2 regions of the Kitasatospora sp. NPDC018058 genome follow, and region 1 is predicted to be linked to the other one. Evidence: riboswitches for the same ligand, from Rfam matches in the RefSeq annotation. Region 1 holds a riboswitch; the other holds the start of a gene.
The links. A riboswitch is a leader RNA that binds a small molecule or an ion and turns the genes downstream of it on or off. The one in region 1 is predicted to bind cobalamin.
Positions count from the first base shown of each region.

Region 1 (7,082 bases):
GGGGGGTGAGCCAGCGACGGAGGAGTTCGGTGTAGTGGTCGGGGGCGGAGTTCCACAGAGCGGCGTGGTCGGCTCCCGGGAAGGTCTGGAGGTTGACCACGTCGGGGCGGGCGGCGGCAAGGCGCTGGACGGTGCTGAAGGGCGCGATCCGGTCGCTGGGGCTGTGCAGCACCAGGGTGGGGGCGTACAGGTCCGCGCCCTCGGCGAGGCGGGAGAAGTCGGCCAGGTCGACCCCGGTGCGGCCCTCGGCGGCGAGGGCGCCCAGTTCGGCGGCGACACCGGTGAAGCCGGCCCGGGCGGCGTCGCGGCGGGCGGAGGCGGGCAGGTCGAGGACGGGTGAGTCGAGGATCAGCCCGCTGACGGCGTGGGCCCAGGCCGAGCGGGCCGCCGTGTGCAGGACGGTGGTGGCGCCCAGCGACCAGCCGTAGAGGACCACCCGGCCCGCGCCGTGGTCGAGCGCCAGCCGTACCGCCGACTCGACGTCGCGCCACTCGGTCGCGCCGAAGTGGCTGAGCCCGTCCGGGGAGGCGGGGGCGCCCTCGTCGCCGCGGTAGGTGACGGCCAGGACGGGCAGGCCGAGGCGGTCGAGCACCGGGAGGACCGGCAGGGTCTGCTGACGGTCGGCCTCGGTGCCGTGGACCAGGATCACCCAGGTGCCGCGTTTGCCGTCGAGGTGCCAGGCGGGGAGGGGGCCCAGCTCGCCGTCGGCGCTGGTGTCGGTGAAGGCGAGGCCGAGCGCCTCGGCGGGGTCGCCGAGCAGGACGCGGGGGGTGAAGCGGACCTCGGTACCGGGCGTGAGGGTGCCCCGGTCGGCGCGGACCAGCCGCCGGGTGACGCCCTGCTCGTCGCTGTGCAGGATCTCCTCGACCACAGCGTGCCCGCCGCCCTCCCACTCCACGGCCCAGCGGCCGCGCCGCAGGCTCTCCGGGCGGCGGGTGAAGGTGACCCGGCCGGCGGCGAGGGTCTGCACCAGGATGAGCCCGGCCCCCTCCTCCACGGGCGCCCCCGCCCCCGCCCCCGCCCCCGGACGGACTATCTGCTCGGAGGCCCGGCGGCCGATCGCCACGACGACCCCGGCCCCGACAGCGGCGGCCGCCACAACGGCTGCGGTTCCCCAACGCATATCGTTCCCCGCTCTGCTTCACGGACCGGACGGTGTTCGTACACCAGTTCACCGGAGTCGCGTGCCCCCGGCCACCGGGCTGGGCCGTCCGGGGCGTACGGGAGCAGCGGGGAAGGGGCATCGTCAGACCGGGACGGCCGTCCGCTGGGCGGCGAGGAGGTGCCAGAACCGGGGGGTGAGGGGCGCGGCAGGGGTGCGGGGGCCGCTGGGAGTGCCCCAGTGGGTGGGGACGTGGTGCTCCTGCTGGAGGACGGGCAGGACGGCGGCCAGGTCGGGTTCGGGGACGGGGACGAGGCGGGCGAGGGCACGGAGGTGGGGTTGCCAGCGGCCGGCGACGCACTGGCGCAGGAGCCGGTCGAGGGCCTCGGCGCGGCCGGTGGCCTCGACGAGCTCGGTCAGCCGCAGGCCCAGGACCTGGGCGAGGGCGTGGGTCTGGTCCGGGCCGCCGTCCCAGTGGCCGGTCAGTTCGGCCTCCTGGTACGTGGGCAGGAGCATGCCGATGCGCTCGGCGACGACCTCCTGGCCGAGCTCCCGGGCGATGCGGTGGTCCCGCAGACGCGTCGGGCGGGCGCCCAGCAGGTCGGCGGCGGGGCACCAGAGGGCGCGGGCGAGGGCGATGAACTCGGCCTCTCCGGGACGCAGGTCGCCGTTCTCCCAGGCGAGGACGTGGCCGGGCAGCAGCCGTACACCGTGGGCGGCCATGCCCTCGGCGACCTGTTCCGGGGTCAGGCCGAGGCCGACCCGGTGGGCGCGGGCGGCCTCGGGTGAGAACGGCACCGGGGGCGGGGCGGCGACGGGGGTCTTTCTGCGGCGCATGGCACCGAACGGTAGGTGCGGCCCTCGGCGCGCCCCCAGCCGCCGAACACACGAAGCGGAGCTGACGTGGCCTCCACCGCGCTGGGCGATCGCACAGCGCGGCACCCGGTACACCGTGTGACCAACCCCTCCGCGACCTCGGTTGACGCGCGGATCGGCCGCGTGATGGGATCCTCGGGCCAAACGGAGGCATGGAGAGGAAGCCGGTGCGAGTCCGGCGCGGTCCCGCCACTGTCACCGGGGAGCACGCTCGGAAGTCCCTCCTTGCCCGCCAACGTACAGGAGGGGCCCATCACGGCGGGCTGTCAGAAGCCGCTGGAAGGCCCGGGGGTGCGTCCGACCCGGAAGCCAGGAGACTCTCGCCCCCGGTACGTCGATCCAGGGCGCGGACCCTGAGTGAGGACACGCACGCGATGCAGGCTGCCCCGCCCCGTCCGACTCCGAGCTGCCCGCCGCCGTGCGCCCGCTGACCCGCGCCGCCGCCTTCGCGCTGGGCGCCGTCGCGGGCTACGCCGCCGACGCCCGCTTCGCCGACCCCCGCCGCGGCCACCCGGTCGCCCTCTTCGGCACCGCCGCGACCCGCCTGGAGCGCCGCCTGTGGCGCGACGGCCGTGCGGCCGGGACGGCGTACACGGCGCTGTGCGTGGGCGCGGTCGCGGCCGGCGCGCTGGCCCTGGACCGCACGGTGGGCCGCCGTCCGCTGGGCCGGGCGGCACTGGCCGCGGCGGCGACCTGGACGGTGCTCGGCGGCACCTCGCTGACCCGGGAGGCGCGCACCATCGGCCGCTCGCTCGCCGCAGGCGATCTGACGGCCGCCCGGGAGCGGCTGCCGCACCTGTGCGGGCGGGACCCGAGCGCGCTGGACGGGCAGCAGATCGCCCGCGCGGTGGTCGAGTCGGTGGCCGAGAACACCGCGGACGCCGTGGTGAACGCGCTGGCCTGGGGCGCCCTGGCGGGCACGCCGGGGCTGCTGGCCTTCCGCGCGGTGAACACCCTGGACGCCATGGTGGGCCACCGTTCGCCCCGCTACGCCCGCTTCGGCTGGGCCTCGGCCCGGCTGGACGACGTCGCCGGCTGGCCGGGCGCCCGGCTGACCGCGCTGCTGACGGTGGCCGCCGCACCCGAACCCCGTACCGCCTGGCGGGTCTGGCGCCGGGACGGCTCCGCGCACCCGAGCCCGAACGCGGGCCAGGCCGAGTCGGCCTTCGCCGGCGCGGTCGGCGTACGCCTGGGCGGGACGCTGCACTACGGCGAGCGGGTGGAGCACCGGCCGGTGCTGGGCGAGGAGTTGCGGCCGGTGACGGTGGACGACATCGAGCGGGCCTGCACGCTGTCCCGGCGGGTGGGCGCGCTGGCGCTGGGTACGACGGTCGCGGGCCACGTCCTGCTGCGGCTTCTGATGAGAAGGGGAACGGCATGAGGAACGCGCTGCTGGTCGCCGGGACGACCTCGGACGCGGGCAAGAGCGTGGTGACGGCCGGGATCTGCCGCTGGCTGGCCCGCCAGGGCGTGCACGTCGCGCCGTTCAAGGCGCAGAACATGTCGCTCAACTCCTTCGTCACCACCGACGGCGCCGAGATCGGCCGCGCCCAGGCGATGCAGGCGCAGGCCGCCCGGGTGGAGCCGGAGGCGGCGATGAACCCGGTGCTGCTCAAGCCAGGCGCGGACGGCCGCAGCCAGGTGGTGCTGCTCGGCAAGCCGGTGGCCGAGGTCGGCGCGCTGGACTACCGCGAGCGCAAGCCCGTCCTGCTGGAACGCGCCCTGGAGTGCCTGGCGGACCTGCGCCGCCGCTTCGACGTGGTGGTCTGCGAGGGCGCCGGCTCGCCCGCCGAGATCAACCTGCGCGACCGCGACATCGCCAACATGGGCCTGGCCACCGCCGCCGGGCTGCCCGTCGTGGTGGTCGGCGACATCGACCGCGGCGGGGTGTTCGCGGCGATGTACGGGACGCTGGCGCTGCTGTCGGCCGAGGACCAGCGGCACGTGGCCGGCTGGTTCGTCAACAAGTTCCGCGGCGACGCGCGGCTGCTGGCGCCCGGGCTGGAGATGCTGCGCGGGCTGACCGGCCGTCCGGTGCTGGGCACACTGCCGATGCTGCCGGGACTGTGGCTGGACGCCGAGGACTCGCTCGACCTGTCGACGGTGGTGGACCGGGTGGACGGCCGCGGACCGCTCGGGGCGGACGTGCTGCGGGTGGCCGTGGTGCGCTTCCCCCGGCTGTCCAACTTCACCGACCTGGACGCGCTGGCGCAGGAGCCGGGCGTGCTGGTCCGCTGGGCGACCCGGCCCGAGGAGCTGGCCGACGCCGACCTGGTGGTGCTGCCCGGCACCCGGGCCACCGTGGCGGACCTCGCCTGGCTGCGCGAACGCGGCCTGGAGCCGGCGCTGAAGGCGCGGGCGGCGGCCGGGCTGCCGATCCTCGGGGTCTGCGGCGGGTACCAGATGCTGGCGCGCTCGATCGACGACGAGGTGGAGTCCAGGGCGGGCGTCGTCGACGGGCTCGGGCTGCTGCCGACCCGGGTGCGCTTCGGCGTCGAGAAGGTGCTCGCCCGGCCGGTCGGCGAGGCGTACGGGCAGCGGGTCGTGGGCTACGAGATCCACCACGGGGTGATCGCGGTCGAGGGCGGGGACGGGTTCATCTCCGATGGCACCGGGCGGAGCCTGGACGGCTGCCGGGTCGGCTCGGTCTGGGGCACCACCTGGCACGGCGCGTTGGAGAACGACGGCTTCCGCCGCGAACTCCTGCGCGAGGTCGCCGAGTTGGCGGGCCGGGCGTTCGTTCCGGCGCCGGACACCTGCTTCGCCGACGCGCGCGAGGCCCGGCTGGACCGGCTGGGCGACCTGATCGAGGAGCACGCGGACACCGACGCGCTGTGGAAGCTGATCGAGGGCGGGGTGCCGGCGGCCGGATCGCTGCCGTTCCTGGCGCCCGGAGCACCTGGGAGTGACGCATGACCGACGTCCGCTATCCGTTCACCGCGATCGTCGGCATGGCCGACCTTCGACTCGGGCTGCTGCTGAACGCGGTCTCCCCGGCCGTGGGCGGCGTGCTTGTGCGCGGCGAGAAGGGCACCGCGAAGTCGACCATGGTGCGCGCGCTGGCCGGGCTGCTGCCCTCCATCGCCACCGTGGACGGCTGCCGCTTCGCCTGCGACCCGGCCGCGCCGGACCCGCAGTGCCCGGACGGGCCGCACACCGATCCGTCCGGCTCGCAACACCCCTCCCAGCTGGTCGAGTTGCCGGTCGGCGTGGCCGAGGACCGGATCGTCGGCTCGCTCGACCTGGAGCGGGCGCTCGCCGAGGGCGTCAAGGCGTACGAGCCCGGACTGCTCGCCAAGGCGCACCGCGGGGTGCTCTACATCGACGAGGTGAACCTGCTCCAGGACCACGTGGTGGACCTGCTGCTGGACGCCGCCGCGATGGGCCGCTCGTACGTGGAGCGCGAGGGCGTGTCGGTGCGGCACGCGGCGCGCTTCCTGCTGGTCGGCACCATGAACCCGGAGGAGGGCGAGCTGCGGCCACAGCTGCTCGACCGCTTCGGCCTCACCGTCGAGATCGCCGCCACCCGGGACCCGGCCGAGCGCGCCGAGGTGGTTCGCCGCCGACTCGGGTACGACGCGGACCCGGCCGGCTTCGCGGCGCGGTTCGCGGCGGAGGAGCGGGAGCTCGCCGAACACATCACCGCCGCCCGGGAGTTGCTGCCCAAGGTCGAGCTGCCGGACGTGGCTCTGCGTCAGATCACCGCCGTCTGCGCGGCGTTCGAGGTGGACGGACTGCGCGCCGACATCGTGATGGCCCGCACGGCGGTCGCACTGGCGGCCTGGGCGGGACGGACCGAGGTGCTGGAGGAGGACGTCCGCAAGGCCGCCCAGCTGGCCCTGCCGCACCGGCGGCGGCGCAACCCCTTCGACGCTCCGGGGCTGGACGAGGAGCAGTTGGACCGGACGCTGGAGGAGCACGCGCAGCCGGACGACCCGGAGCCCGAGGGCGACGGCCCGGGTCCGGACGGCGGCCCCGACGGCGACGGCCCGGACGGGGGCGGCCCCGACGGCGGCGGCGCGCCCGAGCCCTTCGACGGCGGCCCGGAGGCGTCCGCTTCCGACACGGCCGCGGACACCCCGTCGGACGCGTCGGACGCCGAGGCGCCCGCGCAGCCGCCCGTACCGGCCCAACACCCCTCCCCCTCGCGGGAGTCGGCACCGGTCGCAGCCGGCGATCCGTACCGGACCCGACTGTTCACCGTGCGGGGCACCGGCCACGGCGCCCAGGGCCGCCGCTCCCCCGCCGAGACCTCCGGCGGGCACACCATCCGCGCCCGGCGGCCGCAGGGCACGCTCAGCCGGCTGCACCTGACCGCCACCCTGCAGGCCGCCGCGCCGCACCAGGTGGCGCGCGGGCGGGACGGCCGGGCGCTGGTGCTGCACAAGGACGACTTCCGCGAACAGGTGCGCCAGGGGCGGGAGTCCAACCTGGTGCTGTTCGTCGTGGACGCCTCCGGCTCGATGGCCGCCCGGCAGCGGATGACCGCCGTCAAGGGCGCGGTGCTGTCGCTGCTGATGGACGCCTACCAGCGCCGCGACAAGATCGGCATGATCACCTTCCGGGGCACCGGCGCCGAGCTGGCGCTGCCGCCCACCTCCTCGGTCGAGGTCGGCGCGGCCCGGCTGGAGTCGCTGCCCACCGGCGGGCGGACCCCGCTGGCCGCGGGCCTGCTGCGGGCGCACGAGGTGCTGCGGGTGGAGCGGCTGCGCGACCCGAACCGGCGCCCGCTGCTGGTCGTGGTGACCGACGGCCGGGCCACCGGCGGGCGGGACGCGCTCACCCGGTCGCACCGCGCGGCCGCGCTGTTCGCCGCCCAGGGCACCGCGAGCGTGGTGCTGGACTGCGAGTCCGGACCGGTCCGGCTGGGCCTGGCCCGTACGCTGGCCCGGCTGCTCGGCGGCGGCGCCGTCAGCCTGGACGAGCTGCGCGCCGAGGGCGTGGCCTCGCTCGTCCGCGAGAACTGCTCCGAGAACCGGTCCACGAGCCGGTCCGTGAACCGTTCCGAGAACCGTGCAACCACCGCGATGCGAAAGGCGGCCTGAGCCGACATGCCCAAGGGTGTCCCCGAAAGCGTTCCCGACGACGGCCTGACGACCCGCCA
Region 1 covers NZ_JBIRFA010000008.1:231,716-238,797, reverse strand. The annotation lists gene ACH4E7_RS14140 (alpha/beta hydrolase family protein) at 1-1,099, opposite strand, end outside; gene ACH4E7_RS14135 (helix-turn-helix domain-containing protein) at 1,247-1,939, opposite strand; cobalamin riboswitch at 2,135-2,298, shown strand; gene ACH4E7_RS14130 (cobalamin biosynthesis protein) at 2,397-3,359, shown strand; gene ACH4E7_RS14125 (cobyric acid synthase) at 3,356-4,894, shown strand; gene ACH4E7_RS14120 (putative cobaltochelatase) at 4,891-7,023, shown strand; gene cobO (cob(I)yrinic acid a,c-diamide adenosyltransferase) at 7,030-7,082, shown strand, end outside.

Region 2 (7,082 bases), on a different contig from region 1:
AGGTGTTCTTGATCGCGTCGCGGTACCGGTCGTAGAACGACGGGTAGCGCATCGGGCGCAGGGTCAGCTCGAAGCCGGGGTCGAGCAGCATCTTGCGGTCTTCGTTCGGGGTGCTCACTGGCAGGCCTCGCAGGACTCGGGGTTCTCCAGGGAGCAGGCGATGGCGGCTTCCTGCTCCGGGGTGAGGGCGGGGGTGCCCATGGGAATCGTGTTGGCGGGCACCGGCGCGGCGGCGCGCGCGGCACCGGAGGCGGCCTGGGCGATCCGGGTGGCCGGGCGCGAGCGCAGGTAGTAGGTGGTCTTCAGACCGACCTTCCACGCGTAGGCGTACATCGAGCTGAGCTTGCCGATGGTCGGCGCGGCCATGAACAGGTTCAGCGACTGGCTCTGGTCCAGGTACGGCATGCGGGCCGCGGCCAGGTCGATCAGCGCGCGCTGCGGCAGCTCCCACGCCGTGCGGTACAGCGAACGCACCTCGGCGGGCAGCCAGTTGAACTCCTGGACGGAGCCGTTGGCGTCGCGCAGGGCGTCGCGGGTCTGCTGGTCCCAGACGCCGAGCTCCTTGAGCTCGCGCACCAGGTAGGGGTTGACCTGCAGGAACTCACCGCTCAGCGTCTCGCGCTTGAACAGGTTGGACACCTGCGGCTCGATGCACTCGTACACGCCGGCGATGGACGCGATGGTCGCGGTCGGGGCGATGGCCAGCAGCAGCGAGTTGCGCAGGCCGGTCTCGGCGATCCGGGCGCGCAGCGCGGTCCAGCGGTCGGCCCACTGCGGGGCGGCCGACGGGAAGTGGTCGATGTGCAGCTCACCACGCGCGGCGCGGGTCTCGCCGTACGCCTCGTGGCGGCCGAGCTGCTCGGCCAGGTCGGCGGAGCGCTCGTAGGCGGTGAGCATGATGCGCTCGGCGATCAGCGTCGAGAGCTGCTTCGCCTCCGCCGAGTCGAAGTCGATCCGCAGCTTGAAGAAGACGTCCTGCAGGCCCATCACGCCCAGGCCCACCGGGCGCCAGCGGGAGTTGGAGGTGCCGGCCTCGGTGGTCGGGTAGAAGTTGATGTCCACCACGCGGTCGAGGAAGGTGACGGCGGTGCGCACGGTGGCATCCAGCCGCTCCCAGTCCATCGCGCCGAGCAGGTCCTCGACCGAGGCCCCGTCGGCCACGTGCGCGCCGAGGTTGACCGACCCCAGGTTGCAGACGGCGGTCTCGGAGTCGTCCGTGACCTCCAGGATCTCGGTGCACAGGTTGGAGGAGTGCACCGTGCGGCCCGGCAGCGCGGTCTGGTTGGCGGCCCGGTTGGAGGCGTCCTTGAAGGTCATCCAGCCGTTGCCGGTCTGCGCCAGGGTGCGCATCATGCGGGCGTACAGGGTCTGCGCCGGGATGGTGCGCACGGCCTTGCCGGCCAGCTCGGCCTTGCGGTAGGCCTCGTCGAACTCGGCGCCCCACAGGTCGACCAGCTCGGGGACGTCGGCGGGGGAGAACAGCGACCAGTCCTGGTTGGCGTTGACCCGGCGCATGAACTCGTCCGGGATCCAGTGCGCCAGGTTGAGGTTGTGGGTGCGGCGCGCCTCCTCACCGGTGTTGTCGCGCAGCTCCAGGAACTCCTCGATGTCGGCGTGCCAGGTCTCCAGGTAGACGCAGGCCGCGCCCTTGCGGCGGCCGCCCTGGTTGACCGCGGCGACCGAGGAGTCGAGGGTGCGCAGGAACGGGACGATGCCGTTGGACTTGCCGTTGGTGCCGCGGATCAGGCTGCCGCGCGAGCGGATGCGCGAGTAGGACAGGCCGATGCCGCCGGCGTGCTTGGACAGGCGGGCGATCTGCGCGTAGCGGTTGTAGATCGAGTCCAGGTTGTCCAGCGGGGAGTCGAGCAGGTAGCAGCTCGACATCTGCGGGTGCCGGGTGCCGGAGTTGAAGAGCGTGGGCGAGGAGGTCAGGTACTCCAGGCGGCTCATCAGGCCGTACAGCTCGGCCACTTCGCGCACCGACTGCTCGGAGTCGCCGACCGCCAGGCCGCAGGCGACGCGGAGCAGGAAGTGCTGCGGGGTCTCGATCACCTTGCGGGTGATCGGGTGGCGCAGCAGGTAGCGGGACTGGACGGTGCGCAGGCCGAAGTACTCGAAGCGGTCGTCGCCGGTGGCGTCGATCAGCGCGTCCAGGGCGGCGGCGTGCTTGGCGACGAAGGCCGCGGTGGTGTCGCCGATCAGGCCCTCGGCGTGGCCGACGGCGATCGAGGCGGAGAAGGAGACCGAGCCCTGGCTGTTCGCCTCGTCGACGATCTCCAGGGCGAGCAGGCGGGCCGCCAGCTTCGAGTACTGGGGGTCCTCGGCGATCATCGACGCGGCGGCGTCCACGGCCAGCCCGCGCAGCTCGGCGAAGTCCGAACCGGCGTGGCGGCCGCGCAGCGCGGCGGCGGCGACATGGCCGGGGTCGACCTCGGTGAGGTCGGCGCTGCGGTCGGTGAGCAGCCGCAGCAGCGCGCCTCCGGGGTCGGAGACCGTCGGGTCGGTGAAGGCGGTACCGGAGCCCTGGGCGGGCAGGGTGGCTGAGGCAGCGGTGGTCAAGGCGCTCTCTCCTGGCGGCGATCGGCGGCGGTGATCGGGTGGCGCCGGGCCGATCTGGGCAGGGGAGCACGGCGCGAACGCAGAACGCGTCGCGCGACGGTGACTCCCCGGCCCGCCCGCGAGGCCCGGAGGGGTACTGCTCGTGCTGGCGCGGCCTCTGCGGGAGGGCCGTGGCGCACGCTGTTCGGCAGGTACTCGGACTCACGGGCACGGCTGCTGGAGCCGTCCGCACACCGCTGCGGGGCAGTCCCGGACTCCCACCGGGTTCCCCTGCATCGACAGCAGGAGTGAGCATACATGTAGTGCCGAGGGACTGAGGCGGCACCATATGTTGTGCCTGTTGTGTCGCGGACGCCGGCGGTTCCGGCGGGCTGTCAGTGCTTCAGGTACACCTTGTAGGTACTCGAATCACCGGTCGGGGAGGTGAACTGGGCGATCAGCTTGTACTGCCCGCTGGCGGTCAGGGCGGCGCTCAGGGCCCGGTCGGTGGCCTCCGGGGCGGTGCTGTCGAGGACGACCATGGTGAACCAGCCGTCCCGGATCGCGGCCGTGCTGCCGTCCTCGCCGTGGTGCTGCACTCCGGCGCCGTCGCGGTAGTCCGTCCCGGCCCGCGCCGAGACCCACTGCGCGGGTTTGCTGACGCTGCCCAGGTAGTACTCGGCGAGGCCGTCGACCTCGGTGAGGTAGTGGCCCTGGGGGACGGCGTGCGCCCGCAGGACGGCCAGCAGGCGGCCGGAGTCGGGCCCGTTCTGGTAGCGCAGGGCGGACTGTTCCATGCCGAGGGCCAGCAGCGCGACCCAGGCCAGGATGCCCAGCTGGGGGTGGCGGAAGTGGGCACCGACCAGCCGGGTGAGGCCGACGCCCGCGAGCGGGGTGGCGAGCAGCATGCCGTAGCCGAGGTGGCGGAACAGCGCCCCGGAGGTGCCGGTCCACAGGTGGACGGCCGGGATCAGCAGCGCGGTGGCGGTCAGCACGGTGCCGAGCAGGGCGCGCTGGGCGCGGGTGGTGGCGGCGCCGTCGTTCTCGGGCGGCTCGTGTTCGGTCATCTGCTCGCGGTGGGCGTACGCGACCGCGCCGGCCACCGCGAGGAGGGTGAACAGGCCGCCCCACTGGACGGTGCCGAGCAGGATGGAGCCGGTCGAGCCGGGGGCGTTGCCGTGCGAGGGGGACCAGTGGACGACCTTCCCCAGCAGGCCGTAGGGCAGCAGCAGGAGGGTGGTGCCGACGGCCAGCAGCAGGGCGCGCAGGGCGGCCGGGCCGGGCCGGCGGTGGGGCCAGGCGCAGGCCAGGGCCAGCAGGACCAGGGCGGGGACGGCGAAGGCCGCCGAGTAGGCGACGGCACAGGCCAGTGCGGCGGCCGGGGCGGCCAGCAGGACCAGGGCCGGGGAGCGCCGGGCGGTGAACACCGTGGTCCAGGCCGCGAGGGCGACCAGCAGGACGGCGAGGGACTCGGGGGCGCCGTAGAAGCCGACCACGACGGTGGACTGCAGCACGGCGTAGGCGGCTATGCCGCAGATGGCGACCCGTTCGTTGAAGAGCCGTCGGGTCAGCGAGTACAGCAGCACCGTCGTGAGCAGCGCGAAGCCTAGGCTGAGCAGCCGGGTGCCCCAGATGCCGCCGGCGTTCGCGGCGGCGCCGGCCAGCGGCGGGTACAGCCAGGGCGAGCCGGGGACGCGGTCGAGCAGGTCGGTGGTGACCGGGGTGCCGTGCAGGAGGTGGGCGAGCTGCTGGCGGCCGGCGACCATGGCGGCGGCCTCGTCGGGATGCGCGGCGGCGAGCAGGCGCAGGGAGAGTGCGGCCTGGACGCCCAGGACGGCGCCGAGCAGGCCGCGGGCGATCCAGCGGCGCCGGGGGCTGGAGGCCGGGTCCCAGCCGATCGCGGGGACCTGCGGGATGGTGTACGGGGCCAGCTCGACGGCATCGGGGTTGTCCACGGCCACGGCCACGGGCACGGCGGTGGCCGCCGCCCGGGCCCGGCGGGGTGCGGGCACGTCCGCCTCCGGCGCCTCGGCGGCGGGGGCCTGCGGGGCGGGGATCCTCGCGGCAGGGGTCTTCGGGGTGGGGGCCTTCGGGCGGGGGGAGAAGACGTTGAACTCGGGCTCTGTACTCATCATGGGTTCCGGATGTCGAAGCCGTAGCGGGGGGCGGACACGCGCTGCTTGACGGCGGAGAGGGTGTCCGGAACGGTCTCGACCCGCCAGTCCGCTCGCTTGATCATGTTGAACCAGATGAAGCCGACGATGTCGTCGTGCGCCTCCATCCCGGAGAACAGTTGGTCGACGAACGCGCGCTGGTGCCTGCCCTGCTCGGCGGCGGTCTCGCTGATGAAGAAGGGCTTCTTGCAGAAGGTGCGGATCTCGGCCATGGTCGGGCCGTACAGGGTCTCGAAGGTCTTGGGGCCGTCGTTGGTGAAGTAGCCGGTCATGCCGGCCCAGTCGACGTAGTTGTCGCCGGGGTAGTACGGCGCGAGGCGGGTGTTGGGCGCGGGCACGGTGATGTTGGGGCTCCAGACCCAGATCACGTTGGTCGCGCCGGCCTGGTCGAAGATGTCGTGGACGTGGCGCCATGCCGCGACGAAGTCCTGGGAGCTGGCGGTCTTGCGGCCCCACGGGTACCAGTCGCCGTTCATCTCGTGCGCGATGCTGATGGCGATGGGCAGGTTGAGCTTGGCCACCGCCTTGGCCACGCCGCGCACGTAGTCGTCGGTGTCGCCGGCCGCGATCGAGGCGAGCGAGTGGTCGTACGGCTCCCAGGCCATGAAGGGCAGCGCCCCGGCCTCGTAGATCCGGCGCACGCCGGCGGTGTCGAAGCCGCCCTTCCAGTGGGCGTAGTACTCCAGGATGTCGGGCTGCTTGCCGATCGCGGAGGTGTAGCCGGGCAGCGCGTCCATCGAGGCGGGCACGCCGGTCAGGGCGGCGCCGAGGTACTTGCGGCTCGGCTTGAGCAGCGGGGTGATGTCGTACGGGACGCCGGTGGGCAGGGCCTTGGGCTTGGCGGAGGTGCTCGGGGCGGGCGCGCCGGGACCGCCGGCGGTGGCGGTCGACGCGGGCTGGGCGAGGTCCTCCTGCAGCGCGAAGCCCGGGTCCGCGGGGCCGCAGCCGGTGGCGAGCAGCAGGGCGGCGGTCAGCAGCGGGAGCGCCAGCCGACGACGGGGCAGGCCGGCCCGTCGGGGATGGGCGGACATGGTGATCACACTGCTTCCGTGGGGCGCGGCTGGACGAGGACCCGGCCGACGATGGTGGCGTAGAAGAGACCGGAGGCCAGGACGAGGGCGAAGTTCAGCGGGCCCATGGTGAGCATCCGCCAGATGCTCGTCCCCACCCAGAGCAGGGCGGTCCCGCCGCCCCAGACGATCACGCCGAGCCAGAACCGGCGGGTCTTGTTCTTCTTGGCGCCGCTGGAGCCGGTCGGCTGCCAGGCCATCCGGTTGCGGCGCACGATGTCCCAGATGGCGAAGACGTGCGCCCAGCCGTACATCATGCGGGCGGCCCAGGCCTCCAGCCGGTAGGGGTTGCGGTGCCAGAGCGGGAAGATGACCGTCGCGTAGATCAGACCGGGCAGCACCAGCGCGGTGTTCTGCCAGCGGACCAGGTCGGGCCGGGCGAGTAGCAGGATGATCGGGACGAGCGGCGAGACGATGGTGAACAGCGCCGTGTGGATGTAGTAGAAGAACCCGGACAGGTAGCAGGCGCGGGTGACCGGCCGCAGCTTGGTCTGCCAGAACTTCCGGCTGCCGAGCAGGCTCATGGAGCCGGTGCACCAGCGGTACTGCTGGTTGAAGAAGCCGCCGACGTTGTCCGGGCAGACGCCGGTGGCCAGGGCGACGGGTATGTACTGCAGGTCCCAGCCGAGGCGGCGCAGGTCGAATCCGGTGTGCACGTCCTCGGAGTGGCCGATCAGCGTGGTGCCGCCGTTCTCCTCCAGGGCGGCCCGCCGGTAGATCGCGCAGCTGCCCACGCAGATGGCACCGTCGTTGCGCTGCCGGGAGACCTGGACGGTCCGGTAGAACAGCTCCTGGACGGCGCCCGCGCCGCGCTCGATCCAGTTCTGCGAGTCGAGGATGCGGAAGAACTGCGGGGACTGGACGATGCCGAGGCGGGGGTTGGCCTCCATGTAGGGGAGCATCTCGTTCAGCAGGTCCGGCCGGGGCGCGAAGTCGGCGTCCAGGATGAGGATGTAGTCGCTGTCGGAATTGCGGAAGCCGAACTGCAGGTTCCCGGCCTTCTTGAACCAGCCGAGCTTGTCGCGGGTGCCGTAGACGAATTCGAAGTCGACGGCCATCTGCGCGAGCTGGGGGCTGTTGCTGTCGTCGAGGACGTACGGGGTGACCTCGCCCGGGTAGTGGTCGCGCAGCCGGGCGACGTGGGTCCAGGTGTTGTGCAGGACCTCGATCGGCTCGCCGGCGACGGGCAGGAAGATGTCGACGGTCGGATAGCGCTCGGGCTGCCAGGACTTGACCAGCGCGCGGTGCGCGGCGATGTCGAAGGTCTCGTTGAAGCCGTGCACCCACCGGGAGATCAGGT
Region 2 covers NZ_JBIRFA010000001.1:340,995-348,076, forward strand. The annotation lists gene ACH4E7_RS01545 (ribonucleotide-diphosphate reductase subunit beta) at 1-91, opposite strand, end outside; gene ACH4E7_RS01550 (ribonucleoside-diphosphate reductase subunit alpha) at 115-2,535, opposite strand; cobalamin riboswitch at 2,728-2,884, opposite strand; gene ACH4E7_RS01555 (glycosyltransferase family 39 protein) at 2,934-4,673, opposite strand; gene ACH4E7_RS01560 (glycoside hydrolase family 26 protein) at 4,670-5,743, opposite strand; gene ACH4E7_RS01565 (glycosyltransferase family 2 protein) at 5,749-7,082, opposite strand, start outside.
Region 2: it holds a riboswitch for cobalamin, as region 1 does, so the genes downstream of both, ACH4E7_RS01550 (ribonucleoside-diphosphate reductase subunit alpha) here and ACH4E7_RS14130 (cobalamin biosynthesis protein) in region 1, are expected to answer to the same signal.